2 linked regions of the Chlorobaculum tepidum TLS genome follow. The protein of the gene in region 2 interacts with the protein of the main gene of each other region in a pairwise test. Links are inferred from orthologs where the notes say so. Each region holds a gene or a part of one and is shown on either strand. Other genes may lie near its edges.

The links.
Region 1: the proteins of priA (region 2) and AYT24_RS08800 interact in binary tests that used the Escherichia coli proteins (3 or more experiments, as listed by UniProt). The link is inferred for Chlorobaculum tepidum TLS from one-to-one orthologs.

What each region holds. Positions count from the first base shown.
Region 1 is NC_002932.3:1,834,177-1,849,291, reverse strand. Bases 8,557-11,349 are described here. They hold AYT24_RS08800 (single-stranded DNA-binding protein), read right to left. Parts: upstream 10,301-11,349; coding sequence 9,812-10,300; downstream 8,557-9,811. Other genes in these bases: AYT24_RS08795 (dihydroorotate dehydrogenase electron transfer subunit), read right to left, coding at 10,382-11,176; holA (DNA polymerase III subunit delta), read right to left, coding at 8,746-9,786; AYT24_RS08810 (NAD-dependent epimerase/dehydratase family protein), read left to right, coding at 8,557-8,710. Outside these bases: bchH (magnesium chelatase subunit H), read right to left, coding at 1-2,944; AYT24_RS08825 (hypothetical protein), read left to right, coding at 3,154-3,333; AYT24_RS08820 (TonB-dependent receptor), read right to left, coding at 3,430-5,964; AYT24_RS08815 (aminotransferase class I/II-fold pyridoxal phosphate-dependent enzyme), read right to left, coding at 6,264-7,466; more of AYT24_RS08810, read left to right, coding at 7,709-8,556; AYT24_RS08790 (TRC40/GET3/ArsA family transport-energizing ATPase), read left to right, coding at 11,501-12,718; AYT24_RS08785 (chlorosome protein C), read left to right, coding at 12,840-13,259; AYT24_RS08780 (bacteriochlorophyll c-binding family protein), read left to right, coding at 13,414-13,653; AYT24_RS08775 (hypothetical protein), read left to right, coding at 13,907-15,115. UniProt on the Escherichia coli protein: Plays an important role in DNA replication, recombination and repair. Binds to ssDNA and to an array of partner proteins to recruit them to their sites of action during DNA metabolism. Acts as a sliding platform that migrates on DNA via reptation.
Region 2 is NC_002932.3:1,109,563-1,124,906, forward strand. The notes cover bases 5,366-8,387. They hold priA (replication restart helicase PriA), read left to right. Parts: upstream 5,366-5,672; coding sequence 5,673-8,102; downstream 8,103-8,387. Other genes in these bases: adk (adenylate kinase), read left to right, coding at 5,366-5,540; AYT24_RS05385 (DoxX family protein), read left to right, coding at 8,199-8,387. In the rest of the region: AYT24_RS05350 (leucyl aminopeptidase), read right to left, coding at 1-1,242; AYT24_RS05355 (DHH family phosphoesterase), read right to left, coding at 1,276-2,337; AYT24_RS05360 (winged helix-turn-helix domain-containing protein), read right to left, coding at 2,483-2,830; 23S rRNA (adenine(2503)-C(2))-methyltransferase RlmN, read left to right, coding at 2,930-4,054; AYT24_RS05370 (hypothetical protein), read left to right, coding at 4,098-4,868; more of adk, read left to right, coding at 4,884-5,365; more of AYT24_RS05385, read left to right, coding at 8,388-8,735; AYT24_RS05390 (tetratricopeptide repeat protein), read left to right, coding at 8,723-9,571; aroQ (type II 3-dehydroquinate dehydratase), read right to left, coding at 9,655-10,101; ATP-dependent protease ATPase subunit HslU, read right to left, coding at 10,122-11,597; ATP-dependent protease subunit HslV, read right to left, coding at 11,680-12,225; rpoN (RNA polymerase factor sigma-54), read right to left, coding at 12,248-13,702; AYT24_RS05415 (DUF3109 family protein), read right to left, coding at 13,709-14,272; DNA repair protein RadA, read left to right, coding at 14,505-15,344.

The sequences.
Region 1 (15,115 bases), 720 kb from region 2 along the record:
AGGTGTCGCGGAAGATCGAGCTGATCTGGATCAGGACGTCGATTCTCGGGCGTCCGAGCTTTTCGAGCGGTACGAGCCGGTAGTGGCTGATTTTGTTCTGCGCGTCGTAGGCTGGTTCCGCGCCTATGAGCGCAATGATGACCGCGACCGCTTCGCCCTTGCTCTTGATGGTGTCCAGACCCCAGAGCACCTGCGCGATAGTTTCGGGATACTCGCCGTTGTTCTCGTCGCGATGTTTCTGGATGATGGTGTCGGCGATCTGCTTGCCGCGTTTGAAGGCCAGCTCCGAGGGAATTCTCCACGGGTCGATGGCGTGAATGTTGCGGCCGGTCGGCAACACCGAAGCGCCGTCGCGCACCAGGTCGCCGCCGGGGCCGGAGGGGAGGTACTCGCCGTTCAGAGCGCGCACGAAGCTCTCCATCTCGTGGCTGTTGTCCTGGAGTCCCTGCTTGAGAGCCACGCCCTCCTGCAAGGCGGAGTTGATCGCCGCAGCCATCTCTTCGTTGGCTTTCGCGCCTCCGGTCAGCACGCTGAAGACGTTACTGGCATTCGCATTACCGAAGATGGTCTGTTCGATAAAGTTACGGGTGATGTCGTCAACTTTTTCTCTCACCTTGAGCGCCTTTGGATCGCCTTTGCGGGCTTTGGTGGCCAGTGCGGCATAGTCGCCCCAGGTTTCGCTTTCACCGATCGCCTGCATGATAACCGAAGGCAGTGAGCGCTCGTTGCCGCGAACCTTGAGGTACTCGGAGATCGTGGTGACCTGGGTCGCGAGTTCCGGCGTTTCCCCGAACACATGCAGCGTGTTGGAGATGAGCTTGGTTTCGAGTTCGAGCAGGTAGATGTACAGGCGGCTGATGTAGTCGCTGAACGGTTCGCCTTCAAGCCTTGGGCAGTCGTCGGCCAGATTGAGGTTTTCAGCCTTTTCGATGATGGCCATCTCGGTTTCGACATCGACGATTTTTTCAAGGCCGCGCTCGCGGTAGTCGTTGAGCATCTCCTTGAAGGCCGGAAGCTCCTTGTACAGACCGGCGCGGGAGAGCGGTGGAATGTTGTGCGAAATCATGGTCGCGTAACCGCGGCGCTTAGCGATGTTGGCCTCGCTCGGGTTGTTGACCGGATAGATGTAGAAGTGCGGCACCTCGCCGAGCAGTGCGTCGGGCCAGCAGTCGCCGGTGACGCCGAGCTGAAGGCCGGGCATCCACTCGACCGTGCCGTGCATACCGACGTGCACAAGGGCGTGCGCGCCGAACTCGCGGCTGATCCAGCGGTAGAAGGCGATGTATTGGTGGTGCGGCGTGTTCTCCTTGTCGAAGAGCAGGCGCATCGGGTCGCCCTGGATGCCGAGGCGCGGCTGGACGCCGATGAAGACGTTGCCGAGCGTGAGCCCGCCGAGGAACATCTTGTCCACGCCGACCGGGGCGATTTCGCCGGGGAAGCCGCCCCAGCGAGCCTCGATGCGTTCGCGCTCGCGCTCGGTGGTGATGGCGTTGAAGGTCGCGCGGTCGATGGCGAAGCAGTCCGGCTCGTGCGCCTGGATTTCGTAATCGGTGGCGCGGTCGAGCATGGCGAGCAGCGCTTCCGGGGACTCCGGCAGTTCGCCGACGTTGTAGCCCTCGTTCTGGAGGCGCTGCAACATCTTGTAGATGCTCTTTGGCACGTCGAGCAGTGCAGCGCTGGCTTTGCGGCCCATGCCGGGCGGATAGTCGTAGACCACGAAAGCGACCTTCTTGTCGCGGTTTGCGGTGTGGCGCAGTTCAGAGAATTTTTTTGCAAGCGTGGAAAGACGGTCGAGGCGGTCAGGCACGGTGTGCAGGCGGCCATCCTTGATCGCGCCGAGAACGACGGGGCAGACTGCGCCGTCCATCTCCGGAAGGGCGTAGGTCATGGCCGACTGCAACGGCACGACGCCCTGCGTTTTCCACGAGTTGATGTCCTGGATGAAGAGCGGCTGGGAGACGACGTACGGCGCGTTGAGCTTGCCGAGAATCTCCTCGCGCGCGGCAGCCGAAGCGCCCGGCGTGGTTGCGCCGGCAGGTCCACCGACGAAGCCGAAGCCCATCATGTTGATGAGCATGTCAATCTTGGTGTGGGTGAACCACTCGCGCGCGGCCACGTGGCCCTCGACGCCCATCACGAACACCGGTAGGGGATTCAGTCCCTTGGCCTCGATGGCGCGGATGGTGTTGTCGATATACTCTTTCTCCTGCAAGAGGTGTTTGCGGAAGAAGAGCATTGCGATATTGTTGCGGGATTTGGCGTCGCGACTCTTTTTATGCAGCCACTTTTCGTAGTGGTTCAGGTCTTTCATGTATTCCGGCGCATCGGGATGGTAAAATCCCATGGTCGGTACCTCCTGAACCTTGTCTGCCTTCACGTTTACGTCGAAATACTCCGCCATGATGTAATTGAACATCGAGGCGAGATTTTCGGCGGTCGGATGCATCCAGTAGGTGTAAACCTGCATCCAGTTTTTGAAATCCTTAGCCTTCTTCGGGATCAGCGGCAGCATGGTGCGCATGATCTTCAGAAGCTTCATATAGCCGTAGAGGGCGTCCTCATCGCGGCCTTTGACGAGCATTTTGGCGACTTTCTTGACGATGTCGGGCATCCCGCTACCGTCTTCGGAAACGACGTAGTTGCCGACTTTGGTCATCTGCATCACTTCGGGCATCGACTCGTAGGCGAAGATCGTCCTGACCTTCGACTGATCGATCTGCTCCCGAAGCCAGTCTGCCTGATTCTTGAACTGTATCAGGGTGGTGAAGATGCAGTCGGCTTCGCGGATCGCCTTACCGGCCTCCGGGTTCTGGTGTTCGAGATCCTGATCGGTCCACTGAGTCAGCTCGGCGTTCTGGCCGATCAAATCTTTCACTTCTCTCCATACGCGCTGGTTGCACTGTTCCATTCCGACCACCGCGGCAATTCGGATTTTGTCGCCCATAAATAACTGAGATGTGCTTTGATTGAGGTTTTTCAGGCCACGTAATGTAATAAATCCCGCTTTGATATAACAGGCTAAAAACATGTACGAGGCTTTTTGCCGGGCTCGACAGGCGAATCGGCAGGTTGGCGCGATGCTGTTCGCCGGTTGATCCAGCAGTATTCCTGATAATGAGAAGTAGTTGCGGATCGTTCCCGGATAGTTGTTAAATGAAAAGAGTTAAGGATCAAGAATCTGGCGGTGCCGGTCGCTTGTGGCGAGCATGGAAGGCAGTGAAAGCAGTCATGATCTCTGGGGTGATCCGGAATGGCAACAATGTGATCGGGTTGAAAAATAAAGGAAATCGATACCTGGCGGGCTTCTTTCAGGTCGGCTTTATCGGCTGGTGATGTTAATGGTTACGAGAAGACAAAACGGAAGGGCTGCCACAGTGACAGCCCTTCCGTTTTTGTGCCGAGCTGGCGGCGAGACGATGTTTTGATCGATCAGTACGTCAGATCGATACCGGCGATGAAGCTGCGGTTCGGAGCGCGGAACCACTCAGCCTCACTGTACTGTGTGTTGTTGATGTTGTTGCAGGCCAGTGTGGCTGTGACGTTCTTGTTGAACTGGTACTTCAAGCCAGCGTTGAACACCACGAAATCGCCGGGATACCACTTGCCATCAGGATTGGTGTACAAGGTGACAGCCTTGTACTTGCCGACGTAACGCCCGTTGACATTCAGAGTCAGTTTTTTGGTTGCTTTCCAGGTCACGCTGGCCGAAGCCGTGTGCTCAGGCCGATAGGGCAGCCATTCCGGATCGGGGTTGTTCAGTTCTGTAGCGGTGGCCGTTGATGCATCGAACGAACGGTTTTTTGCATTCATGTAGGTATAGCCCACGCTCAGGTTCCAGTCTGTGTTTGGTCTGTAGTTCAGGTTTGTCTCAATACCCCAGATGCGAGCTTTGGTTATGTTGCCATACATGTAGGTTAATGGAGCAGCGGTAGGCCGCGACTCGATAAGGTTATCATAGTTGTTGATAAACCCGGCGATGTCGAGTGAGACTTTATCGCTGAACTGCTTGAAAATGCCAGCCTCCCATGCTGTCATGGTTTCCTTGTCAAGGTCTGGATTTGGTACAACGGTCAGGAATCCCGCATCATGCACGAACCGCTCATATAAAGACGGGGCACGGAAACTACGGCCCCAAGATGCGCGAAGTGCCATGTCGTCGGTTGCTCTGTAGTTTAAGGCGACCCTTGGGCTTAAGGCATCAACGCTTTTTTTGTTAATGGGTATCCAGACTCCCGGGGTTATCTCTACTTCATCTTTGTTGACACCGCTCCAGTCATAGCGCAACGACATCAGTGAAGTCAGCTTGTCAGTGATTTTCCACTCGTCTTGCAGGAAGACAGCAAAATTCTTTTCCTGGATGTTGTTGAACTCGTTTTTTACCGGATATTCCACAGCAACCTGAGTTGTTCTTGTGTCAACGATATTGCCGTCCACACCAAACAGAAGGCGATGGTTATCGCTGGCACGCCAATCGAGTTTTATCCCTGCGCCATAGCGGCTGTCATCCGTTTCATTGAACTCGCCGATAGTTCTGATTCTGCCGGTTGCGTATGTCTGATCAGCATCAGTGCGGTTGTACTCGATTCGCGAGGCATTGTAGGTGTAATACAGACGAGTGTCGAGTGACAGCTTGTCGCTGAGCAGGTTGACATAATTGATGCCTACCAGAGCGTTTTTCCGGCTGATCAAGTCATCGGTATAGACGTCGTATTTTGTATACGTTGACCAGGCATTTGCAAGTATATCCCATAGAAAAGGGCTAGTAGGATACATGGTTTGAGCGTACGAGAATGCCGCCGTGTGGGTGGGAAACAATCTGGCATTTACAAATACATCATACGATTGATCGAGAATTGGGGTGAATGTGGATGTCGATATTGTCGCATTGTAAGGCCACTGGTACGCATAGCCGCCGACCGTCGAGTTGTAGAACGAAGTGAGCTGCAAGTATTGCCTTGAATCGATGTCGTACCGTGCTTTGAACTTGACGTCGTTCATGTAATTCCAGGCGTTTTGGCGGTAGCCGTCGTCATCGCTGTGCGAGTAAAGGAAGTCGTATGTCCATTTGCCGGACTTGTTTCCGAAACCGGCATAGGTGTTCCAGAATACCGGGGTGAAGCCTTTGCGATATTCGCTCTCATCGCTCGATGGCGTTTTGTCGTAAAAGCCGATGCCGCTTCCCGCCTTGACTTCAAATTTGTCTGGCAAATGGCCCGTGATGTTCACTACGCCGCCCATGGCTCCGGAACCGTAGAGCGTTGCGGCTGCGCCCTTGAGCACCTCGACCTTGTCGGCAGCATTCATGTTGACCGATTGCCAGACGATTTCGCCGCTGTCCGGGCTGTTGATCGGGAAGCCGTCGTAGAAAGCGTTCACCCTGGTGCCAATACCGCCGCCATTGTAGGTATTCGATCCGCGAATCTGCAAGTTCGATGACGAGGTTCCGCCAGCGCGACTGACCACGACGCCGGGCACGTCTTGCACCACTTCATCGAGTGTCGGATTTGGTTCTTCCCTGATCTGCTCTTTGGTGACAATGTTAGCGGTAACCGGCACGTCAAGCCTGTCCTGCTTGTACAGCGCGGCGCCGACAACCACTTCCGAGGCCATGATGGTGGTCTGGCCGAGAGCGATATTCAGCGTGGCGGTCTGGCCATCGCCGAGGTTGATGACCTGCGTCGTTGGCGCGTAACCGATGCTGGTCACGATGACTTTCTGCTGTTTCGAGGCAGGAACGTTCCGGAGCACGAAGTTGCCGTTGATGTCTGTGGCGGTTGCGATGTTGGTGCCGGCGATCGATACTGCGGCGCCGACGACGCCTTCACCGTCTGCCTTGTCCGTGACGCGTCCCCGGATGACGCCATCCGCACCCCAGGTTGTCACTGGAGCCAGCGTTGTTGCAAGAAAGGTCGCCGAAAGCGCGAGCCTTTTCATGCCAGAACCCTTTGCCTGCTGCTTTTTCATAATGTGAGTATTGGGTTGTTTGTGTTGTCTGAGCGTTGTAGGACATAGCTTTCCAGCGGACAGTGGTTGATTGTTGCGATCCGCTGTTGCTCATCGGCGCGGGAGGAAGGGTATCGGTATATCTGGTCGTACGCATCATCGCATCATGTTGTGGGACGTGCAGAACGTTGTAAATTTATGGTGAATTAACGCAAACTCCAAAGTATGTCGTTTTGCTGATGGTCTGTTCGCAGAAAAAAAAGCCCTGCGGGTTTCGCAGGGCTTTGATGGTAATCAATGGCATGATTTGACGCAACGCTTTATATCACGCCAAGTTCGCGTCCTATGGAGCAGAATTCGGTAATGACCTTGTCGAGGTGCTCTTTTTCGTGGGTGGCCATGAAGCTGGTGCGGAGCGCTTCGTGGCCAGGCATGACGCCAGGCCGGATGAAGGCATTGACATAGACTCCGGCATCGAAAAGCTTTTTCCAGAAATAGAGCGTTTTCATCTGATCGGCGATCAGCACGGTTACGATCGCCGTACGAGACGGCATAAGCGTGAATCCGGCTTTCAGCAATCCCTGGCGAACGTAGTCGGTGTTGGCGATCAGGCGTTCGGTCAGTTGCGGCTGCTCGCGGATGATCTTGAGAGTCGCCAGCACCGCCGCAACGCTGGCGGGAGTCGGAGAGGCGCTGAAGATGAGTGACGAGGCGGTGTGCTTGATGTAGTTGATGACCGAGCGCTCACCGACGACGTAGCCTCCGAGCGAGCCAAAGGTTTTGGAGAAGGTGCCCATGATGAGATCGACCTCGTTCACCAGCCCGAACTCCGAGGGGGTGCCGCGTCCGCCCTTGCCGATGACGCCGACGGCGTGCGCGTCGTCAATGACGATGCGGGCATTGTACTTTTTGGCCAGCGCCACCAGCGCCGGAAGATCGACGATTTCGCCCGAGACCGAAAACACGCCGTCCGAAACGATCAGCTTGCCTGCGCTTTCGGGAATGTTCTGAAGCACGCGCTCCAGGTCGGCCATATCGTTGTGCCGGTAGCGCACCTGATTTGCGCCGCCGCCAATCGCCATGATCGACGCGGCGACGAGGCTCGCGTGATTGTCGCGGTCAGCAACAACATACTCTCCTCGTTGTACGAGGGTTGGAATGATGCCCTGGCCGGTCTGGTAGCCGGTGCTGAACAGCAGGCAGCACTCTTTTTCGAAAAAGTCGGCAAGCTGCTCTTCAAGTTCGATATGAAGCCTGACGGTTCCGGTCATGTAGCGCGAGCCGGAACAGCTCGTGCCGTATTTCTTGATGGCGTCGATCGAGGCCTGCTTGACGTTCGGATCGTTGGTCAGGCCAAGGTAGTTGTTCGAGCCGGCCATCACGAGCTTCCGGCCCTCGAAAGAGACGACCGGCCCTTCGGAGTCATCTATAGGGCGAAAAAAAGGATATACTCCCAGTGCTTTGACTTCGTCGGCAAGGGTGAAATCCACACACTTTTTGAATATATCTTTCGTTTTTTCCACAGTTTGCGGTTTTACTTCCACGTTTTTGCCAGGCACTTGAAATTGATGATGGAGCTCTTCCGCAAATCGTGTTAGCAAGGCTTGAGCAGTATTGCGGATTCTGCTATGAAACAGAAATGTATTAAAATTTTCATTTTTTTGATAAACAGGGCTGTGTTTTTTGTCCGCTCGTCAGGGCGTTGTCTGTTGGTGTGCACGGGCAGTAAAGGACGGTAATTTCTGGATAAAAGAGGATAATGTTTATGGACGGAGTGATTCTGGTTACCGGTTCGACCGGTTTTATCGGCTCGAGAATGGTCGATGCCCTCGTTGGGCAGGGCCGGCGGGTGCGGGTACTGCTCAGGCCTGAAAGCCGCAGCACATTGTCGGCGGGATATCGCGAAGGCGTTGAAGAGGTTTGCGCCGCTTACGGCGATCCGGAAGCCCTCGGGAGAGCGGTTTCTGGCGTGGCATCGATCATCCACCTTGCCGGCGTGACCAAAGCGGTCGATGAAGCAGGATTTGCCGAGGGAAACGTGAGGCCGGTTGAAAATCTGCTCGAAGCGGTGAAACGCCACAATCCGGGGCTTGGCCGTTTTTTGCTGGTTTCGTCGCTTGCCGCCATGGGCCCGGCATCGTCACCGTCTCCGGGCGTCATGGAATCTGACCGGCCTCGCCCGGTGAGCGCTTACGGGCGCAGCAAGCTGCTCGGCGAAGCGGTTGCGCGGCGACACGCCGGAAGCGTTCCGCTCACCATTGTTCGGCCACCTGCCGTGTACGGTCCTGGCGATCGCGATATTCTCGAAGTTTTCACCATGATGAAGAACGGATATCTGCTCTCGGCGGGTCCCGGGCGACGCCAGCGTTTCAGCATGATCCATGTCGATGAGCTGATCCGCGGAATTTTGCTCGCACTTGACTCGGAAAACGCCGCCGGTCAGGACTATTTTATCACCTCGCCTCGCGGCTACGCCTGGGACGAGGTGATCGCGGCGGCCCGTCCGGTGCTCGGTTTCAGGCGACTGCTTCGCCTCAACCTGCCGAAGCCGCTGGTGTTCGGTTTGGGCGCGGTGCTCGGCGGCGTTGCTAAGTTGACCGGCTGCCCAGCTCTGATCAACAAGGACAAAGCCAATGAACTGGTGCAGGATTTCTGGGTATGCAGCCCGGAAAAAGCGGAGCGGGAACTCGGGTTTACCGCGAGCATTCCACTGGAAACGGGGGTTCCCGAAACGTTGGTGTGGTACCGGCAGCAGGGGTGGCTGTAGAGAACAGCTGTTCACTCAAGCCGCTGCTGTTTTCCTCAATTGAAGAGTTGCTGCATCAGTTTGAGCAGGGTGAATCTGTCGTCGGGCGAGGGAATAATGCCTTTGAGGGCGGCATCGGCGTCACGCAGGGCGAGAATGGCATTTTCGGTTTCGGCGGCGCTGAACTGGCGGGCGTAGCCGATGAAGTTTTTGGCGAAATACTCCTGGCGTCCGTACATGCCGAGCATCGCTGCTGTTTCCTGAAGGGAGAGTTGCTGTGCGCCCGGTGTCTGGAGCTTCCATATCCGCAGGAAAAAGGTGGTCAGGTAGCGCACGATGTTCATGAGCCCCTCTTTCTGCCCCTCCTGCTCCATGATCATCAAAGCGATGCCGCTACACTGCCGGAGGTTCTTGCTGACCAGTGCTTTTTCAAGCTCGAAGACATTATATTTTCGAGAGATGCCGACGCAGTCGCAGACGTCGTCGAGGGTGATGCGCCGTTCGGGGCGTTTGTTCGAGGCGTAGAGCGTGAGCTTCTCGATCTCCTGGCAGATCAGCCTCGATGATGGCTCGATGTATCCCGAGAATGTTTTCAGGGCTTCCGGCTCGAACTCCCATCCCGCTTCCCGGGCTCTTTCAGCGGCGAAGATCTCCGCATTTTTGATCGCCCCGAAGTCATGGCGAAACGCTTTGAGATGTTTGTACGGGGCTTTTTCAAGCTCCGTTTTTTCGATCTCGTCTGCATCGAGCACCAGCACGGTAAATGACGGCGGATCGGAAAGATAGCTCAGGAGCGACTTCTCCTGCCGCTGGCTTTCCGTTTTGTCGGTCACCTTTTTCAGCTTGTCGAACTGGCGGACGACGACCAGCTTCTTTTCGGTGAACATCGGGTATTCTGAGGCCGCTGAAACGATCTGGCCGAGGGTGAGGTCTGGCCCGTACAGGACAAGCGTGTTGAGGGCAGCCTCGTTTTCCGAAGGGAAAATGGCCGCCTTCAGTTGCGTTTCAATCTCCTCCTTGAGCCAGCTTTCCGGACCCTGAAAAAAATAGACAGGGGCGATTTTGCCTGAGGCAATCTGTTTTTTCAGGTCAGCCATGCGGGGTCAGTGCCGGAAATTCTGGTCAGAAAGGCAAGTCGTCTTTTTCAAACTCCTGTGCTCCGCCAGATGATGGGCTTGCGCCGTAATTGCCGGAAGATGGTTCCGGCCTCGACGGACGCGAGTAAGATGGGCGATTCTGCGAATAAGAAGCGTCGCTCGTGCCGCCGCCGGAATCTTTTGCTCCGAGCATCTGCATATCGGTGCACACGATTTCCGTCGCGTATTTCTTGTCACCAGTCTTGTTGTCATCCCATGAGCGCGTTTGCAAGCGCCCTTCGATATAAACCTGACGTCCTTTCTTGAGGTACTGGCTGCAAATGTCGGCCAGCTTTCCCCACGCGACGATCCGGTGCCATTCGGTGCGCTCCTGGAGGTTGCCACTGCTGTCCTTGAAGCCCTCGCTGGTTGCAAGGGTGAAATTGACGACGGACTGGCCCGATGCGGTTTCGCGGCGTTCAGGATCGTTACCAAGGTGACCGATCAGCATTACTTTGTTCAAGCCTCTTGCCATAGTATGGTGCGGGATTTATGCAATTTTCTTGTTGTTGGTTTCGCCCACAACAAGCTACATGATTATTTGTTATTGTTCAAGTCAGGTGGTGAATCGGTTGCCGTCGATGACGGGCCCTTCTCGGCAAAGCAGAATGCTCTCCTTTTCCCCATCGGCGTTGCTGAGTTCGACCATGCAGCCGTAGCAGATACCGACGCCGCAACCCATGATCGACTCGAGCGACAGCTCGCACGGAAAGGCGCGAGCACGGCAGAAGCTGGCGAGCGCCTTGAGCATCGGATTGGGGCCGCAGGCGAACACCTTGACCCGTCCGGCGTCCGTTTGTTCAGTCAGATATTTTTCGAGCAGCTGGACGACATTGCCGTGAAACCCTTCGGAGCCGTCGTCGGTGGCGGTGCTGACGTTGGACAGGCTGGTGGTCAGGAGATCGGAACGGCTCCGGCCACCCACCAGGTGATGGAATGGAATGCCAGCTGCGGCCAGTGTTTTTTCGAGGAACAGCATCGGCGCGGTGCCAATGCCGCCGGATACCAGCAGGGCGGTATCGAAATCTCCGGTGCCGGTGCCGAAAGAGTTGCCGAGTGGGCCGAGCACCAAGAGGCTCTCTCCGCAGGATGCTTCGCAGAGCAGCGCGGTGCCTCTTCCGACGTTCTTGACCATGACATCGATGATGTCGCCCTGCACGTTATGGATACAGAAGGGACGCCTGAGCAGCGGCTGATCGGCGGCGTTGATCTTGATATTGACGAAGTTGCCCGGCTTTGCGGCAGCGGCGATTTTGGGGCACGGCATCGACAGGATCGAAACGCCAGCTCCAGCAGGCCGGATGGCTGAAATGCGGGTTCTGACGTCGGAAATAGCGCTGGTTTGAAGCATGGGTGCGAGCGTTTCGGATTGCGGTTTTCAGACGAGCGGAGCAATTTTGGTCTACAGCCGTCCCGCTTTTGAAAAGTATTTGACAATAATTAAGAGTCCCTGTCGGGATTTTGCAAATGAGTATCCCCGGCCAACACTTGTCTTAATCAAGATAAGCGATTGAAAAAAAATCATATAATAATTCGCGAAGTTCGGGAATACGTTGCTGTGTCGCAGTGCGGTAGGGCTCTGCATGTGCGATGTGGTGAATGTTCCTTTGCAGAATGATGTGAGAAGTATATCTTAACGATCTTGGCTGTACAATAAACTTCCAATGCCTGGTTCATGCGAATATTAACTTTTACTGGCAAGGGTGGTGTGGGCAAGACAAGCGTCTCGGCCGCCACGGCAGTTCGTCTTTCCGAAATGGGTCACCGCACCCTCGTGCTTTCCACCGACCCCGCCCACAGTCTTTCCGATTCGTTCAACATTCAGCTTGGCGCCGAGCCGACCAAGATCAAGGAAAACCTTCACGCCATCGAGGTGAACCCCTATGTTGACCTCAAGCAGAACTGGCATTCTGTACAGAAGTACTATACCCGTATTTTCATGGCCCAGGGCGTCTCCGGCGTCATGGCCGATGAAATGACGATTCTTCCCGGCATGGAGGAGCTTTTTTCTCTGCTCCGCATCAAACGCTACAAATCCGCCGGTCTCTACGATGCGCTTGTGCTTGATACGGCGCCGACCGGTGAAACCCTTCGCCTGCTCTCATTGCCCGATACTCTTTCGTGGGGCATGAAGGCGGTCAAAAACGTCAACAAATACATTGTCCGTCCGCTCAGCAAACCGCTTTCCAAGATGTCGGACAAGATTGCTTACTACATTCCTCCGGAAGACGCCATCGAGTCGGTTGATCAGGTGTTCGACGAGCTCGAAGATATCCGCGAGATTCTGACTGACAACGTCAAGTCAACCGTCAGATTGGTGATGAATGCTGAGAAGATGTCAATCAAGGAGACCATGCGCGCCTTGACCTACCTGAACCTCTATGGTTTCAAGGTCGATATGGTACTGGTCAACAAACTTCTCGACGCGCAAGAGAACAGCGGTTACCTTGAAAAGTGGAAAGGTATCCAACAAAAATATCTCGGTGAGATCGAAGAGGGATTCTCTCCGCTGCCAGTCAAAAAGCTGAAAATGTATGATCAGGAGATCGTTGGCGTGAAGTCGCTGGAGGTCTTCGCGCATGACATCTACGGCGATACCGATCCGTCCGGTATGATGTATGACGAACCGCCGATCAAGTTTGTCCGCCAAGGAGACGTGTATGAAGTTCAGCTCAAGCTTATGTTTGCCAACCCTGTCGATATCGACGTGTGGGTGACTGGTGATGAGTTGTTTGTGCAGATCGGTAACCAGCGTAAGATCATCACTCTGCCGGTCAGTCTGACTGGTCTGGAACCCGGCGATGCCGTTTTCAAGGACAAGTGGCTCCATATTCCGTTTGATCTCGAAAAGCAGGGGCAGCATCACCGCACGAGGGAGTATAACAAGGCATAACGCGTGGCTTGGTTCTGTTTGAGCATGGCTGATTTTTTTATTAGGTTTAAGTAGATGTAAATTTCACCATAAAACCAGTAACCGGTGGCTGCACCGGCCGTCGGCAAAAAGGAGAAGTACCATGTCAGAATCGTATCAGAAACTTCGTAAGGACTTCAAGGAACTTGATTTTACCGACAGGCTGACCTTTCTTGCGGAAAGCCTGCTCCTGACCGGTCAGAGCGCCATCGTTGGCGGGCTTGAGGTCGCTGGCAGGGTTGTAGAAACGGTTACGGGAACAGTTGGTTCTTTGATCGATGCATCTGGTATCACCAATATACTTGGTGGTTCGGGCGGAGTTGTTGGGGAAACCATTGATCGCGTTGCGATTACCGTGAAGGACGTGTCCCGTTCGGCAGGTGAGCTGTACAACGATGCAGTGAGGAATGTCGAAAACGCGACCAGCAACGCGGCAAAAGCGGTTGGTGATGTAGGGGTTTCGGCGTCTGAGGCAGTTAAGAACATTGCTGGCTCATTCCAGAAAACAACCGGAAACAAGTAAGGCCGTTTTCCCCGGCGGCCATCGCCAAGGCATAGAGGCGGTTGGCCCATGAAATCTTTTATTTGTGTTTTTTCGTTTATTCGATTATTTTTGTCTTAGAGTCTCAATTTTAATTTTTGTTTTTTCCGTCAATTAAATTCCAAAAGGAGGAGTTATGAGTGGAGGAGGCGTCTTTACCGACATTTTAGCCGCCGCAGGCCGTATTTTCGAGGTTATGGTCGAAGGTCACTGGGAAACCGTCGGTATGCTTTTTGACTCGCTGGGCAAAGGCACCATGAGGATCAACCGTAATGCTTATGGTTCCATGGGTGGTGGCAGCCTTCGTGGTTCTTCCCCCGAGGTATCCGGCTATGCCGTTCCTACCAAAGAAGTTGAATCGAAGTTTGCCAAATAAGCAAACCGTTCAGCCGGTTTTCAGAAGCAGTGACAGGTTTTCCGCCTTCACTGCTTTTTTGTTTACAAGCTTTCCTTCGCAATTCCTCCTTTGTTGCCGCTTTCCGCCTTTTCTGCTGCTGGCTGCCGCTGGCCGTCATACCCTGCTTTTCTGTCTCTTTGTTACGTAATTTATTTTTGTTTTCATATTTTAGTTGTTCGGTATTCCATCGATGATGAACGGGTATTACAGGTAACGTGACCGGAAGCGGTAAATGGCTAATATTTCTCTCTATATCTCAGGACAGACAGAGCTGGATGACGTCTCCGAGTTTTTCCAGAAGCGGTTGATAGGCAAGGGTGAAACTCCCATCGCTTTTTTTGACGGGGTGTTTTACGAGTCTCATCAGGAACGGGTGGGCAACATCGTGTATCAGGATTATCTGATCTATACCGACAAGGCCCTCTACCTCTGGGCGCGAGGAGCTTCGAAAGACTTTCTTGACCGGTTCAGCCTTGGTGCTGTTTCGGTCAACAGCCGCAATAAGGACAGCGCTTTCGCGACCATGAATCTCAAGATCCGTCGTGAAGGCAAGGAGCCGATCTACGTGATTTTCGACATGGTCGAGATTCGTGAGGCCGATACAATCGTCAGGCTTCAGACTCTCGTCGAATCGATTATCGAGGATTATCTCGGTATCAATTACCGTCAGGAAATTCCCCAGGATACTGCGGACAGGATTTTTCAGGCAGCAAGGACGCTCTGCCCGCCGAGACAGATCGCTCTTCAGCTCGATACTCCGCAGGCTCCCACGCCTGACGCTGGTATTGGCTATGGGCAGGATCTGCTCGAACAGTATCGTGCGTCTGCTGGTTATGAGCAACCGCAAATGCCTTATCCGCCGTACCAGCCTTCGGGCACTGGCGGGGCGAGTCCCCGTTCCATGGGGTCGCAGGATGCCATGCGTGGTCTGGAGTCGATGTTGCCGGCTGATCCCGCATCACTGAAACGGATTGCCGAACAGATCAAGAATATGGTTGGCGATGCTCCGTTCAAGATGCGTGACCAGGTGATGAAAGATTTGCAGCATGTGCCTGGAGACATGGCCACGGTGCTGAACGCCCTGAACGAGCTTCTCTCCAATATCGCAGGCAATCCTATGGCCGAGCGTTTCGTCATGAACGCAATCAAAACCGCTGTAGCCAACGACGGGGTGCTTGGTTCTCTCAGCAAAATCATCAAGATGACCGGTTTCGGCAGCGGCGGTGGAAAAAAGAGTTCGAGGCCACCGGCGAACGAGTCACCTCGAGAGGAGCGTAGCACTGCGAAGGAGCGGAAATCGCCGTTTGTCGATGAGGAGCCGGATGAGGACGGTTCGACGATTCGCCGCAAGAAGATCAGCATCAAAGATGATGACAATCATACTGGTGCTGATTTATTCGCAGGCAATGACGAGCCGATCACTTCCCGCGAGAGTCGTCCA
Region 2 (15,344 bases):
CTGGCCAGCCTCGAAAATACTCTCAGCCAGTTTTTCATCATTGCTGAAAAGTCCGGCCACCGAGTTGCCAAGCGCCACAATGCACGCACCAGTCAGTGTAGCTAAATCAATAATCACATCAGGATTATACTCTTTCTTGGCGTAAAACAGGGCATCAGCAAGAATCAGTCGTCCCTCGGCATCGGTGTTGCCAACCTCGACCGTAATGCCCGACATGGTCGTGATCACATCACCAGGCTTTTGCGCCGAGCCGCCTGGCATGTTGTCGGTAGCGGGAACCAGACCAACCACCCTGAGCGGCAGACCAAGGCTTGCAGCAGCTTCAATTGCGGCAATCACCACAGCGGCTCCGGACATATCCGATTTCATCTCGTCCATCCCCTGGGCCGGCTTCAGAGAAATGCCGCCCGAATCAAAGGTCACGCCTTTACCCACCAGCGCAATGGTCTTTTTGGCCTTGCCTTTCGGCTTGTAGTCGAGAATGACAAAGGTCGGTGGCTGCTCACTTCCCTTGTTGACGGCAAGAAGACCGCCCATGCCAAGCTCGACGATTTTCTTTTTATCAAACACCGTCACCTCGAAGCCTCCTCGCTTACCGGCCTCAATGGCCGCCTCGGCAAGGTCTTCGGCAGAAAGATGGTTGCCCGGCAGGTTGACCAGGTCTCTTGCCCTGTTCTGGCAAGCTCCGATAATCATTCCTTTCCCGGCTCCTTTTTCGATCGCCTCAAGCCTGCTCCCACATCCGGCAAGCACCAGCTCTTCGATGTTTTTCGGCTTGTCTTCCTTCGTCTCCTCCTTGTCGAGCTTGCCGCTCTTGAGGCGATCGAAGCGATAAGCTCCGGACAGGACGCCCTCAACGAGAATGGCTGCCAGCTCTTCCGGCTTCTGTTTCGACTGCTTGGCCCAATCATCGATCGGCGAGCAATCAAGGGCGAGAACGCCAAGATGCAGATCAACCGTCTTTCGAGCGACGGAATCGGCAGCCTTGCGATAATCCTCGGCGGTTTTGCCTTCGCCGACACCGGCAAGAATCACCCTCGAAGCCTCTTTGCCCGAGGCCTGCCGGTAGAGCATCGCAATCTCGCCGGCAGAGGCCTTGAAGTCACCATCAGGGCTCGCAACAACACCCAGACCTGCGAGAACTTTGCCTGCATCTCGCTTCATCTCTTTTTTGCTGAAAAACTGGACGAGAATATCGGCATTAACCAGGCCGCTCTCTTTAGCCGTAACAGTACATTTCATGCTTGCACGTAAATGGGAAATAATTGAAAGAAATTAACTGTCCACCTGTTCGAGGGTGAACTTCCGGACATCCTCAAGAATCACAAGTTGCGCCTTCTCTGCCGACATTCTCAACAGGCAGCCGGCAGCGTTCATGTGACCACCGCCGCCATAGTGTTTGGCCAACTGGTTGACATAAATCTTGCCCCGCGACCTGAAGCTGACCTTACACCGTCCATCCTGCATCTCTACAAGGAGAACGGCAACCTTCACTGTAGGCACGCTCAAAAGATAGCGAATAATAAGATCGGTGTCGAACAGCTTGCTGCCCGTCTGTTCGAGCATTTCCTGAGTGATGAAAAGCCAGGAAATCAGACCGTTCTCAATGATCTTGATATTTGAAAGCGAAAGGCCAAGCAGCTTGAGCGCCTCCGGCGTCAAGGCGTTGTAGATGCGGTCGTACACCAGCTCAGGATCGGCCCCTTTTTCGACCAGCATTCCGGCAAGTCGATAGGTGTAGGGTGTCGTCTTGGGGAACCTGAACGAGCCAGTATCGGTCATGATAGCTGCATAGAGAGCTGAAGCCACTTCGGGAGTAAACAGCTGCTGCCCGGTACGCAGCTCCAGGGCGGTAACAAGATCACAGACAAGCTCACCGGTCGAAGATGCGTAGGTTTCGCACACTGTGATATCGGCAAAATCCTCCGGTTCGAGATGATGATCAATGCAGAGCACTTTGAGTCGGCTCATCTGCCTGGCAAACTCCACATGCGGCCAAAGTCTGCCAATACGGTCGTGCAGATTGGCATCGAGCACAACCAGAAGATCAGCAAGAAAAAACTCCTGCATGGACTCCTCGTCCCGGTCACGAAAAAGGTTAATCTCATGAAGTTCCTTCAGGAACAGATAGTTCGGCGGCACTTCCGTTGGATTGAAAATCGCAACCTCCTTGCCCAGAGCCTTGAGTGCGAGAGCAAGGGCGACCTGGCTGCCAAGCCCGTCGCCATCTGAATTTTCGTGGGTGGTAAAAATAATGTGCGTGGCTTCCAGCATCTCATCGACGACCGGCCTCCACTCTTCAGGGGTCAATGTCCGGCCATATTCGGGTATAATCATCAGCGCTGGAAATAGTTTGCGAAATACTCAACGGAAACGAGCATATAATACAGAAATAATCGGACGGACGGAATCCGATAATTTCAGGACATCAGCAGAACGCGAAAGGATTTGCAATAACTGAACTTAACCCAAAAAAGGGGAATCAGGCCGTCTGCACTTGCAAATCCGGCATATCTTCACAGAATTTCTCCACATTTCTGAGATACCGGGCAAAAGCCTCCCGGCCCTCGCTGGTCACCCGGTAATTGGTCAAAGGCTTGCGGCTCTCGAAACTCTTCATGCACTCCACATACCTGGCCGCTTCAAGTTTTCTCAGGTGAATACTGAGATTTCCATCCGTAGCTCTGATACTGTCGCGAATGTCAACGAACGATGCTTCAGGGACGCTCATCAGATAAGCCAGTGCTGCAAAGCGAATTCTCGCATGAATAACCTTGTCGAGAAGCTGATGATTGTAATCCTTTTTGTCTTTCGATGGTTCCAGAGACATTCTTTCTTTTAAATTATTTCAACGGTTACTAAGGAGACTTGACGTCGTATACAAATAAGAGTACTTTTTTTTTCGATCAAGAGCAAGCGAAGCAACAAAATGGAAAAAAATGAAATATCAGAAGAGAGGCGGACCCAAGAAAAGGAAAAACAGCATGGCCACCGTCTGAACATCAGAAGACTGGGCAGAAAGGAACTTACCGAACTCTTGACCCGTCTCGGAGAGCCAGCTTATCGCGCAAATCAGCTCCATCGATGGCTGTACAGTAATCAGGCCCTCCGTTTTGAGGAAATGAGCACCCTCAGCAAACAACTGCGTCAGAAACTCGCTTCTGAATGGATTATACATCCAGCCTCACTTGTCGGCACCGAACGCGAAACGACGGACGCCAGTTTGGTGACCGGAAATCCAACGGCAAAATTCCTCATCAAGCTGGAGGATAACGAACTGGTCGAAAGTGTTCTCATCCCTTCGGAAGAGCGGATAACTGCCTGCATCTCCTCGCAAATCGGCTGCCCGCTCCGCTGTACCTTCTGCGCAACAGGACACATGGGATTCAGAAGAAACCTCACGGCATCGGAAATAACCGATCAGGTATTTCTGCTTGAAAAAGAAGCGCAGAAGCGCCACTGGCGGGGGCTGACCAATATTGTCTTCATGGGCATGGGCGAACCGTTGCTGAATCTTGACAATGTACTTGAGTCGATCGGAACGCTGACTGAAAAGGATTACCAATTCAGCATCTCCGAAAGAAAGATCACGATTTCAACCGTCGGTTTGCCCGTGGAAATGGACAGAATCGCCCGGTCGGGACTCAAAACCAAACTCGCCATATCGCTGCACAGCGCCGACCAGCTCATACGGGAACGGATGATGCCAATCGCCGCTGACATTACCCTCGACAAACTCGCCAAAGCGATAAACTCTTATAACTCCGTAACCAGCCAACCAGTTACGCTTGTCTACATGCTGCTGGAAGGCATCAACGATTCGCCTGAAGATGCCCGCAAACTGGTTCGTTTCGCAAAGAGAGTGTTGTGCAAAATTAATTTGATTGATTATAATTCTATCGTTACCTTGAAGTTCAAGCCGGGTTGCAGTAGCTCGAAAACCATGTTCATTCAACAGTTACTGGATGCCGGGCTGCTCGTCACCGTCAGAAAAAGTCAGGGTGCAACCATCAACGCAGCATGCGGACAGCTGGCCACCCGGCCTGTGAGGTAATAACGGTTTGAAACCGAGAAGAAATCTTTAACCGGCCCATCTCATGGATTTATCCTCTTTCCTTCCCTTCAGAGACGAAATGGTCAAGGTATATCACTGTCTGACCACCAATGCAACCCATACCTCCGAGAAACCAGTTTTCAGTGAGCTCAAGGTTCGCCGCTACTCCTGTCCGCTGGAAGATGTCTCCAACTTTATCACCAACAAAATAGAGAGCTGGGTTGGCTGGGAACTCAAGAACCAGAAAACGGCGGTCGGTGGCATGAAAACCATCCGCGCAGAGGTTTCCTCTTTCGCCCTGCTCGGTATGAAGATCGACGTCACGTTCGGGCTGGTTGAAGAAACCGACATCAATGGCCGGAAAATCACCACCGTCAACGGCAAAGCCCACACCAGGATCGACTCCAAGGGTGATCTCGGCGAAAGCCGCAGAATGCTCCGGATGATGCTGGCCTCACTCGATTTCGAGTTCAGACCACAGATCGTCCATGAAGATGAATACGTTCACCGCTCCATTGACCCGAAAAACTCGAACGCGGCATTCCAGCAACTTTTCGATGAATCCACGCTCGAACACCGCCCAAGCACACCAAAGGCCAAGTCTATTGAGCTAAAAAAACCGGTTAAAAAACAGATAGAGTTCAAGTCATCCAAGAACAGTGGAGAAACTGTAAAGGCCCCCATCTCATCTCAGGCCATACCAGTCGCCACGAACGGTGCACAGACGACCACTGCCCCGGATTCGGATGTCGAAGAGGTGAAAAAACCGGCCAAACCGAAAATTACCGTCATCTCCCTGAAAAAAAATTCATAAAAAGACTATCGTTTCATGAGAATAATCCTGTTGGGCGCGCCGGGCGCCGGCAAAGGAACACAGGCACAATATATTTCTGAAGCTTTTGGCATACCCCAGATATCGACCGGCGACATGCTGCGTGCCGCTGTCAAGGCAGCCACTCCTCTTGGACTCGCAGCCAAAAAGATCATGGATGAGGGTGGACTCGTCCCGGACGACCTCATCATCAGCCTTGTCAAAGAGCGCATAGCGCAACCAGACTGCGCCAATGGCTGCCTTTTTGACGGCTTCCCGCGCACCCTGGCCCAAGCCGAAGCCCTGAGAGCTGGGGGTATTCGAATCGACCATATCATTGAAATGAACGTCCCTGACGAAGAGATCATCAAACGCATGAGCGGACGCCGCGTCCATCTCGCCTCTGGCCGCACCTACCACGTCACATTCAACCCACCAGCTGTACCGGACAAGGACGACCTCACTGGTGAACCGCTGGTGCAGCGCAACGACGACTGCGAAGAGACCGTTCGCAAGCGACTGAAAGCCTACCACGAGCTGACCGAACCGCTGGTCGGCTACTATCGCAACCTCTCGATGAACGGCTCCGCTGACGCTCCGAAATACTCCAGAATCGCAGGAATCGGCACCGTCGAACAGATCAAAGATGAGATCATCGCCACCCTCAACGGCTAACTGCCGGGTGCATATCGTGAAAAAAAAAGCCAGTTTGAACCACTGGCTTTTTTTCATTATGAATGATGAACTTTGAATGAGCAATCTTTTTCCTGCCCTTGTTGCCGTTTTCTTTCAAACTCCTGATTGCTGATGTATGCGATTGTCTATGTAGAAAGAATCTATCGTGACGAGCCTTTTCGGCTGAGCATGCCGGAGGGGCTCAAAACGACGATTCAGCCGGGCTGCCAGGTGCTGCTGAACCTTGCCCGCCACAAAGCGTCGGCTTACACGGGCTATGTCTGGTCGCTGGAAAAGGCGGGCGAGGGCGACATCGAGGGCGAAGTGCTCGACCTGCTCAACAGCGGTGTTCCGGTGCTGACGCCGGTAATGCTGAAACTCGCTTTGTGGATTGCCGACTACTACGCAGCCCTCCCCATCGACTGCCTCTCCACCACCCTTCCGGCTCCGCTCAGGAGTACGGTCGATGACGTGGTGGAGCTGGCCGGGTTCCAGCTCGAAAGCCCGGAATTACGAGTCAAAAGCACGGGGTTGCGCCGGAGCATCCTGAAAGCGCTGGCGACTGAAAAACGGCTCACCGTGCGCCAGCTCCGCAAACGCCTCGGTCGCAGGGAGCTGTACAGCGCGATCGCGGAACTCGAACGCGCCGGGCTGGTCAACGTCCGCAAGAGCTTCGTGGAAACGAAGCCCCGCACGGTCACCACATGGAAACTGGCGAAGACGCTGCCCGATGAACCGGAAAAACTCATTGCACGTTCGCCAAAGAAACGCGAGGCGTTCGAGCTGCTCGCCTCGCGCCCGGAGCAGCTATTCCGCGCCGGAGAGGGCGGTATTTCACGAACGGTATTCAGCGGACTTGTCACTCTCGGCCTCGCCGAAAAGATCGAAACCGCAGCGCCCTCTGGCGAAAGCCTGCGCTTCGACGAGCCGCAAAAGGAGATTCATTCCCTCAGTCCGCACCAGCAGCAGGCGCTTGACGCCTTGACCAAAGCGCTCTACGAACAGCAATTCCGGACTTTCCTTTTGCACGGCGTAACTGGCAGCGGCAAAACGCTGGTTTACATCGAGTTGCTCCGCCGTGTGCTCGCCGAGGGCAAAACCGCCATTGTTTTGGTGCCGGAAATCTCACTCACACCACAGACCGCCGCCCGGTTCCGCCACTATTTCGGCGACGATATCCAGATCATGCACAGCGCCATGAGCGACCGCGAAAAGTACGATGCCTGGCAGCGGCTGCGACAGGGCAAGGCACGCATCGCGCTCGGCGCTCGCTCGACCATTTTCGCGCCGCTGGAGAATGTCGGTGCGATCATCGTGGACGAGGAGCACGACGCCGCCTACAAGCAGGATCGCACGCCTCGCTACCACGCCCGCGACACGGCAGTGATGCGCGCCATGTTCGAAAACGCACTCTGCGTGCTCGGCTCGGCAACGCCATCGTTCGAGTCCTACCGGAACGCGCTGGAGGGCAAGTACACACTACTCGAACTGCCCGAACGCATCGACAACGCCCGAATGCCCTCCATCGAGCTGGTCTGGATGCCCGGCAGCCAGCGGGTCACACCGTCGATCTCGGGCGCGCTCTACGACGCCATCCGCGAAAGGCTCAAGCGCGACGAGCAGGTGATCCTCCTGCAAAATCGCCGGGGCTTCGCAGGCAGCCTGCTCTGCCTCGACTGCGGCCACACGCCGCAATGCCGCCACTGCAACATTCCGCTGGTCTATCACGCCAGCGATCGGAGCCTGCGCTGCCACTACTGCGGTCACATTGAACCGTTCCGCCAAACGTGCCCTGCGTGCAAATCGGAAAATCTCTTCTACAAAAGCAGTGGCACTGAGCGCATCGAGGAGGAACTTGGAGAGCTGTTTCCCGAAGAGAAGATTCTGCGGATGGACATCGACACCACCTCGACCAAGGACGCCCATGCGTCGATGCTGACTGCTTTCCGCGAAAAGCGCGCCCGCATCCTGCTCGGCACGCAGATGGTGGCCAAGGGCCTCGACTTTCCAGAGGTAACGCTGGTCGGGGTGCTGATGGCGGACATCGGCCTGAACCTGCCGGACTTCAGAGCCGCCGAACGCATCTACTCGCTCCTGATGCAGGTTGCCGGGCGGGCGGGCCGCTCGTCGATGCCCGGCGAGGTGCTGCTTCAGCTCTACAACCGCGACAACGAGCTGTTCCAGCACGTCATCCGGGCTGACTACCGCCACTTTTTCGAGGCGGAGATGGCCACGCGCCGCGAACTCGCCTACCCGCCGTTCACCCGCCTCATCAAGTTCGAGTGTTCGTCGCCATCGGAAGCGGTGGCCGAAAAAGGGGCGGTGGCACTGCGGAAGCATCTGCGACCGCTGGTGCCGGAAGCGTTCGGCACGATCCTCGGCCCCGCCCCGGCGGGCATCAGCAAAATAAAGGGGCGCTACCGCAGCCAGCTCATCATCAAGCTCACCGGCATCAAGCTCTCAGCCGCCCTGCTTCGGCAAGTACAATACGAAACCCTCAGCGCTTTTCGGGGAGAAAATCTTGTCATCACGGTCGATGTCGATCCGCAACATCTTCTGTAATGCGCTTTTTTCGTAAGTTTGCGATACATTCAAATTATAGCGCAAGACGAACAATGCCCCACGGAAAAGCAACCTTGAACCCTTGTTCAGCAAGTCATGACCGATTTCGAGTGGAAAAGCAACTATCTGAAATCACACAAGCTCAAGACACTTGGCGTCATAATCGTGCTGGTGCTCAGGTACCTTTACACCTCGCTCTTCATCTACGGCTTCGTCCACAAAATCATCCACGGCTGGATGTGGAGCGACATTCTCGCCCATCACTTCACGAAACGGCTGCACGAACTGCTTGCCACGGCCTCGACGTCCAGCTCCTTTGAAGCGACCGTCGCCGTGTGGCAGGCCTCATATCTGGAGCACTTCGCCCTGCCGCTGGTGATGCCCATCGCCTGGATTGTCACCATCGGCGAGCTCGCCATCGGCATCGCGCTGCTCTTCGGCGTCACGACCCGCATCAACGCAGCCTTTGGCCTCTTCATGCTGCTCAACTTCGCGGCTGGCGGCTACTACAACCTGACCATCCCGCCGCTGGTCGCCATTTCGATACTGCTCATCGTGCTGCCGACAGGCCACTGGCTCGGCCTCGACCGCAGCCTTAACAGGAAATATCCGGAGTCACCATGGTTCAGATAGCAGGCACACCGGTTCCATTATCGGCAAAAAGCCGCGGACCAAACGCTTTGAGTTCGCTTCTGGCGGCGCTGTTTCTCCTGCTGTCGCAACCGGCCAGCGGCGCGGAAGCAAAGCAGTGCATTGACAATGCCGAACTCGATGCCGCCGACAAGGCATTCAATTCGCTGCACTACGCAAAAGCGGACTCGCTCTACCAATCGATGCTCCAGACAGGCGATCAATCCTCGACGCTCTACTGGAAGCTCGCCCGCCTCAACATAAGTATAGCGGAAGCGATCGACCCGAGCGAACGTAAAAAACGGATACCCTTTTACAACAAAGCGGTCGAATATGCGAGAAAATCAGTTCAGCTCGACGAAAACAACGCCAGCGCCCACACCTGGCTTGCCGCCGCTCTGGCCTTGAAAGCAGACAAAATCGGTGCAAAAGAGAAACTGAACAGAGCTGCTGAAATCAAACGTGAGCTTGACAAAGCACTCGCGCTGAACCCGAACGACGACGTCGCTTGGTCGATGCTTGGTTCGTACAACTTCGAGGCGTCGAAAATTGGCTGGTTCAGCCGCTTCATGGGCAGCACCTTCGTCGGCAAAATGCCCAAAGGCAGCCGCGAGGAGGCGGAAAAGGATTTCAAGAAAGCGATCAGCCTGAACCCGCGAGTCATCCGGCACTACCACGAGCTGGCCCTGCTCTACCTCGAAGAGGACAGAAAACAGGAAGCCCTGAACACCTTGCGGATAGCCGAAACCAGACCGGTGCTCATGAAAAGCGACGTGAGACGACTCAAAGAGATCAAAAAGCTGATCGCCAAGCTATCGAAAGAGATTGAGGAAAAGTAAAAGACAAACTGGCGAAGGTTCAAGCAATTATCAACTCAGACAAAACTGTCTGAGCCAACCAATCAGTCATCTCCCGGCCCAGTTCAACGGTTACCCCTCCCCAGCAGCGCCCTTACGCCGAGGTGGTAGCTCTCGACTCCGAAACCGGCGATCACACCGATGCAGACGGCGGAAATCACCGATTTGTGACGAAACTCCTCCCGCTTGTGCACGTTGGAAAGGTGCACCTCGACCACAGGCATCGTAACGGCGCTGATGGCGTCGCGCAGGGCAATCGAGTAGTGCGTCAGCGCCCCCGCGTTGAGCACGACGCCCGAAAAACCGCCGCGACCTTCGATCTCGAAAAGCTTCTCGATAAGCGCACCCTCGTGCTCCGACTGGAAAAACTCGAAGCTCACCTCCGGAAACGCGACCGCGATCCCCCGGTTGATCTCGTCGAGGGTGAGACTGCCATAAACTTCGGGTTCACGCTTTCCGAGACGTGAAAGATTCGGCCCGTTCATGACCAGAAGGGAGGTTGCGCTCATCATGGTTGCTCCGGCTTTTTGGCTTAGAGGATATACTGGCTCAGATCCCGGTCGGCGACTAGCTTGCCCAGCTTTTCGCGCACCTGGTTGTCGTCGATAACTATGTTCCTGTCGATGGTGCCATCCATGACCATTTCAGGAATCCCAAACATCAGCTCTTCGAGCAGGTTGGTCAGAATGGTGTGCAGGCGACGAGCACCGATATTTTCAACCGTCTCGTTGACTTTCGCCGCCGTCCGTGCAATCTCGCGAATCGCCTCCTCGGTGAACTCGAGATCGATCTGTTCGGTCTTGAGCATGGCGCGGTACTGCTTGATCAGCGCATTGCGCGGCTGGGTCAGGATTAGGAAAAAGTCCTCTTCGGTAAGACTTTTCAGCTCGACCCTGATCGGAAAACGACCCTGAAGTTCAGGTATAAGGTCGGACGGCCTCGCCACATGGAACGCTCCCGAAGCAATAAAGAGCACGTGATCGGTTTTGACGACGCCATACTTGGTGGAGACCGCCGTGCCCTCGACGATGGGCAGCAGGTCGCGCTGCACGCCTTCACGGCTGACATCAGGGCCCTTGCCGCCAGCGCCGGTGGTTGGAGCAGCAATTTTATCGATCTCGTCGATGAACACGATGCCAGAATCCTCAACCTTGCGAAGCGCCTCCTTGACCACAGCATCCATGTCAATGAGCTTCTGCACCTCCTCCTGCTCCAGATACTTGCGGGCTTCGGCGATGGTCATGCGGCGCTTTTTGCGTTTTTTCGGCATACCGCTCATCAGATCTTGCATGATGTTGCCAATCTCCTCCATCTGCCCGAGTGGACCAAATATCTGCATCATGCCCCCCTGACCGTCGCTACTGACCTCCAGCTCTATCTGGCGATCCTCCATTCTGCCGTCGCGCAGGCGCTCACGCATCTTCTGGCGGCTTTTGCGGTTGATTTCACGTTCGAGGTTCTTCTCCACCACCACCTCGGCGTCACCTTCAACAACCACGGCCTCCTCTTCGTCGCCAACGTGTTCCGACTCTTCGAGCCCGCTCACGGGAGGCAGAAGAATGTCGAGCAGACGCTCCTCGACCAGCAGCGCCGCTTTTTCGCGAACCTCCTCCGTTTTTTCGCTGCGCACCATCGCCACCGCCTGCTCGACCAGGTCACGGATCATCGACTCGACATCGCGACCAACGTAGCCAACCTCGGTGAATTTTGAGGCCTCGACCTTAACAAAGGGAGCTTTGGCAAGCTTGGCCAGACGCCGGGCTATTTCGGTCTTGCCAACGCCGGTCGGGCCAATCATGATGATGTTGTTCGGCATGATCTCGTCACGCAGCTCCTCGCTCACATTCTGGCGGCGGAGCCGGTTACGCAGCGCGATGGCTACCGATCTCTTGGCGTCTTTCTGGCCGATGATGTACTTGTCGAGCTGCTCGACGATCTGTGTCGGCGTGAGCTGCTCCTTGTCGATGAGTTTGACCGGAAAATCCTGAGGCTCATCCGGCTGGATCATATCCTGAATATCGTTGTTCATTGAGTGTCGTTGGGAATTTCATGAAAATGGACCTGCTGCGACTTGACGCAGATGCGCTGGGTCACAGAGTTTCGATGACAATATGGTCGTTCGTGTAGATGCAGATGTCAGCGGCAATTTGCAGACTTTCCCTGACGATCTCTTCTGCGGAGAGCGTGGTGTGCTTCATGAGCGAGCGCGCGGCGGCCAATGCGTACATGCTACCGCTGCCAATGGCCACGATGCCGTCTTCAGGCTCGATGACGTCGCCCGTGCCGGAGATGATGAGCGCCTTGTCGGTGCTGACAACGGCCAGCATCGCCTCGAGACGGCGCAGGTACTTGTCGGTACGCCAGTCTTTTGCGAGCTCCACGGCGGCGCGGTCGAGCTTGCCGCTGTAGGCTTCGAGCTTTGATTCAAAACGGTCGAGCAGCGTCAGTGCATCAGCGGTGGCTCCGGCGAATCCGGTAATGAACCGGCCCTGGTAGAGGCTCCGTATCTTGCGGGTAGAGTGCTTCATCACGGTGTTACCAAGCGTCATCTGACCGTCGCTGCCAAGCGCAGCCTTGCCATCCCTGATGATGCCGATAACGGTAGTCGATCGTATCTGCGGTTTTTCGTAGCCCATGGAGTCGTAGTCGAAATAATGATTAACCTATTTTTTTCCTTAATCTTGCAACTGGAATTTGCATTTGTTCACGGTATTTTGCAACCGTGCGGCGGGCGATCTGCACCCCTTTTCCGCTCAGCAATTCCGCCAGCCGGTCGTCGCTGAGCGGCTCGACCGGGTTCTCCCCCTCGATCAGATCGCGAAGCTGCTGCTTGATGATCCTCGACGACAGCTCCTCGCCTTCGTCGGTCGATACCGCACCGCTGAAAAAATATTTCAGTTCGAACACCCCGAAACGGGTCTGAACGTATTTTCCGTTCACCGCTCGGCTGATGGTTGAAATATCGTAGCCCGTCTGCTCGGCGATCGTCTTCATGACAAGCGGCTGAAGATAGCGCGGGCCGTCGATGAAAAACTTCGCCTGCGCCACCAGCAGCGCCTCCATCACCTTCAGCAGCGTCTGCCGCCGGACTTGCAGGGCAGTGACAAATTCATTGGCCCGCTGGAGCTTCTGGCGCATGAACTGCCGATCCTCCTTTGGCACCTTCCGCTTCGCAAGCACCTCCCGATACTCGTCCGACACTCTGACCGACAGACTGCTCCGGTCGTTCAAAACCGCGGTCAACGCGCCATTTTCGTAGATAACAATGAAATCGGGCGAAATGTAGTGCCCTCCCTCATCGAAAAACGCTTCACCCGGATGCGGATCAAGCGACGTGATCACATCGATAGCGGCTTCGAGCTGGCGTTTTTGAAGATTCAGCTTTTTCAGCAGCCGGTCGAAGCGCTTGTTCATGAAGTCGTCGAACGCTTCATTGAGGATCGTTCGCGCAACGCCGACCGCTTCGGGATCGTGCTCGTGTTCGTACACCGAAAGTTCAACCAGCAGGCGTTCGCGAAGATTGGCCACCGCCACGCCGGGCGGATCGAGATACCAGATTTTCTGCTGTATCTCGCGAACATCTGCCTCGCTGGCATCGATATCTGACTGTCGAAGCCCATCGATGATCACTTCCAGCGGTTCGGTCAGATAGCCATCGCTGTCGAGGTTGCCGAGAATCTCGGCGGCGATGCGCACCTCGCGCTCTCCAATCCCCTCCTGGAGCGAGAGATCGCGCAACAACCGTTCGTGAAGCGTGTCGTGCTGCACCGCCTGGAAAAAACGCTCCTCGCCGCCCGAAGCCGAGCCGCTAGTCCTGCCGGCAGAAACGGTCTCCCGGTTCCCTCCATCGGCGCGAACCTTCATCGACGAACGCTCGAAGCGGGAGACCGAATCGAACATCTCCGCCGAATCAGCGGTAGCCGCCTGAGTGGAACCAGCCGCTCCATCGTCCTGACGACGCTCCTCGACCAGTTCGAGCATGGGATTGTCCTGAACCTCGTCGTAAATCCGCTGCTCGAGCTGCATCAGCGGCAGCTGCAACAACTGGTTGGTCATCACCTGCTGCGCCGACAACTGGGCGGTCTGGCGCTGTTGTAGCCTCATCTCCGCCATGATACCTCAGATGGATGCGACAAATTCCTTCAAGCTCATGTACCAGTCGTGTCCGTACTTTTCAACAAGTGGCGCTTCGAGGAAATCGATCAGCCTGACATCCTGTTCAGCCCCCTGACGACGGGCATCACGGCACATGGTGTGCTGTTCATAAACAAGATAGTCCAATCCAAACTTTTTTCGCACCCGGATCGGGAAAAGGCGGCACGACAACGGTTTGGTCGCATCGAGCAGCCCTTTCTTCCACGCCGTTTCGACAGCACAGAGCGCCTTGCCGTTTTCGTGATAGACGAAGACGCACTCCCGCCCGTCGATGGTTTTGGTGTAGAGATTTCCCTGATAGACCTCCGCGCAGCCATGACGCCGGATGTAGCGGAGATTCCGTTCCGGCAGCATCGAACGGAGCGGCTCGACGGCGGATTCGAGGAACCGCGCTTCCCGATCGTCAATTGGCGCGCCGAGTTCGCCCTCGACGCAGCAGTCGCCGTGGCACAGGTCGAGATTGCAACTGAACCGCGCATCGAGCACCGCGCGGTCAACGAGAACTTCACCAATGGAGACAACTGACATCTTTAGCAAGGAAGGAGTGGATGAAAAACGAGGGCTGGAAAATCTGCCTGAGCGTTTGAGGAGTCTTCACTATCTTTTTACTTTGATCGTTCACTGTACCTATCAACGGCGCAGCGAGCAAGGACGTTGCACTGAAACAGCGACGCTTCTGCGTAAGAACACCCTATGTAATCAATCGAACCGAAACTTCCAACGCCGGAAACTCGGTGACAAAAACGACAGAAACCGCTTCATGGCCAAATCCACCGTTCGTTACGTCTGCTCCGCCTGCGGGGCCGTTTCGCTGAAATACCAGGGGCGCTGCTTCGAGTGCCAGAGCTGGGGCACACTGGTTGAAACCCACTTGGAAGAGCCGGATGCCAAAGTCCGCAAGAAGCGCCCCGCCGGCTCCATGCCCGAAGTGCAGAACCTCGACGACGACGCGCCATCCGGTTTTCACCGCACGCTGACCGGCATCGGTGAACTCGATCGCGTGCTCGGCGGCGGACTGATGGAGGCTTCGGCGATTCTGGTGGGCGGCGAACCGGGCATCGGTAAATCAACGCTGATGCTCCAGCTCGTACCGCGCCTGGCGGGCAAAAAGGTGCTCTACGTTGCGGGCGAAGAGTCGCCGAATCAGATCCGCGAACGCGCCAGGCGTCTTTCGATCAAGGCACCAAACCTCCGCCTCGTCTCCGAAGTTGCGCTCGAACGGATTCTCGATGCCATCGCGAATGAGCAGCCGGAGATGGTCATCGTCGATTCGATTCAGACCGTCTATTCGAGCGACTACCAGAGCTCGGCGGGCACCATCACCCAGATTCGCGAGTGCGCCGCCTCGCTCATCCGCGCGGCCAAGGAGCAGAACTTCATTTTGCTCATCATCGGGCACATCACCAAGGAGGGGTCGCTCGCCGGGCCGAAGGCGCTGGAGCACATGGTCGATACGGTCGTGCAGTTCGAGGGCGAAAACTACCAGCGCTACCGCATCATCCGCTCGGTCAAGAACCGCTTCGGCCCAACCAACGAAATCGGCGTTTTCAAGATGGGGGAGGAGGGGTTAACCGAGGTCTCGAACCCATCGGAGTTTTTC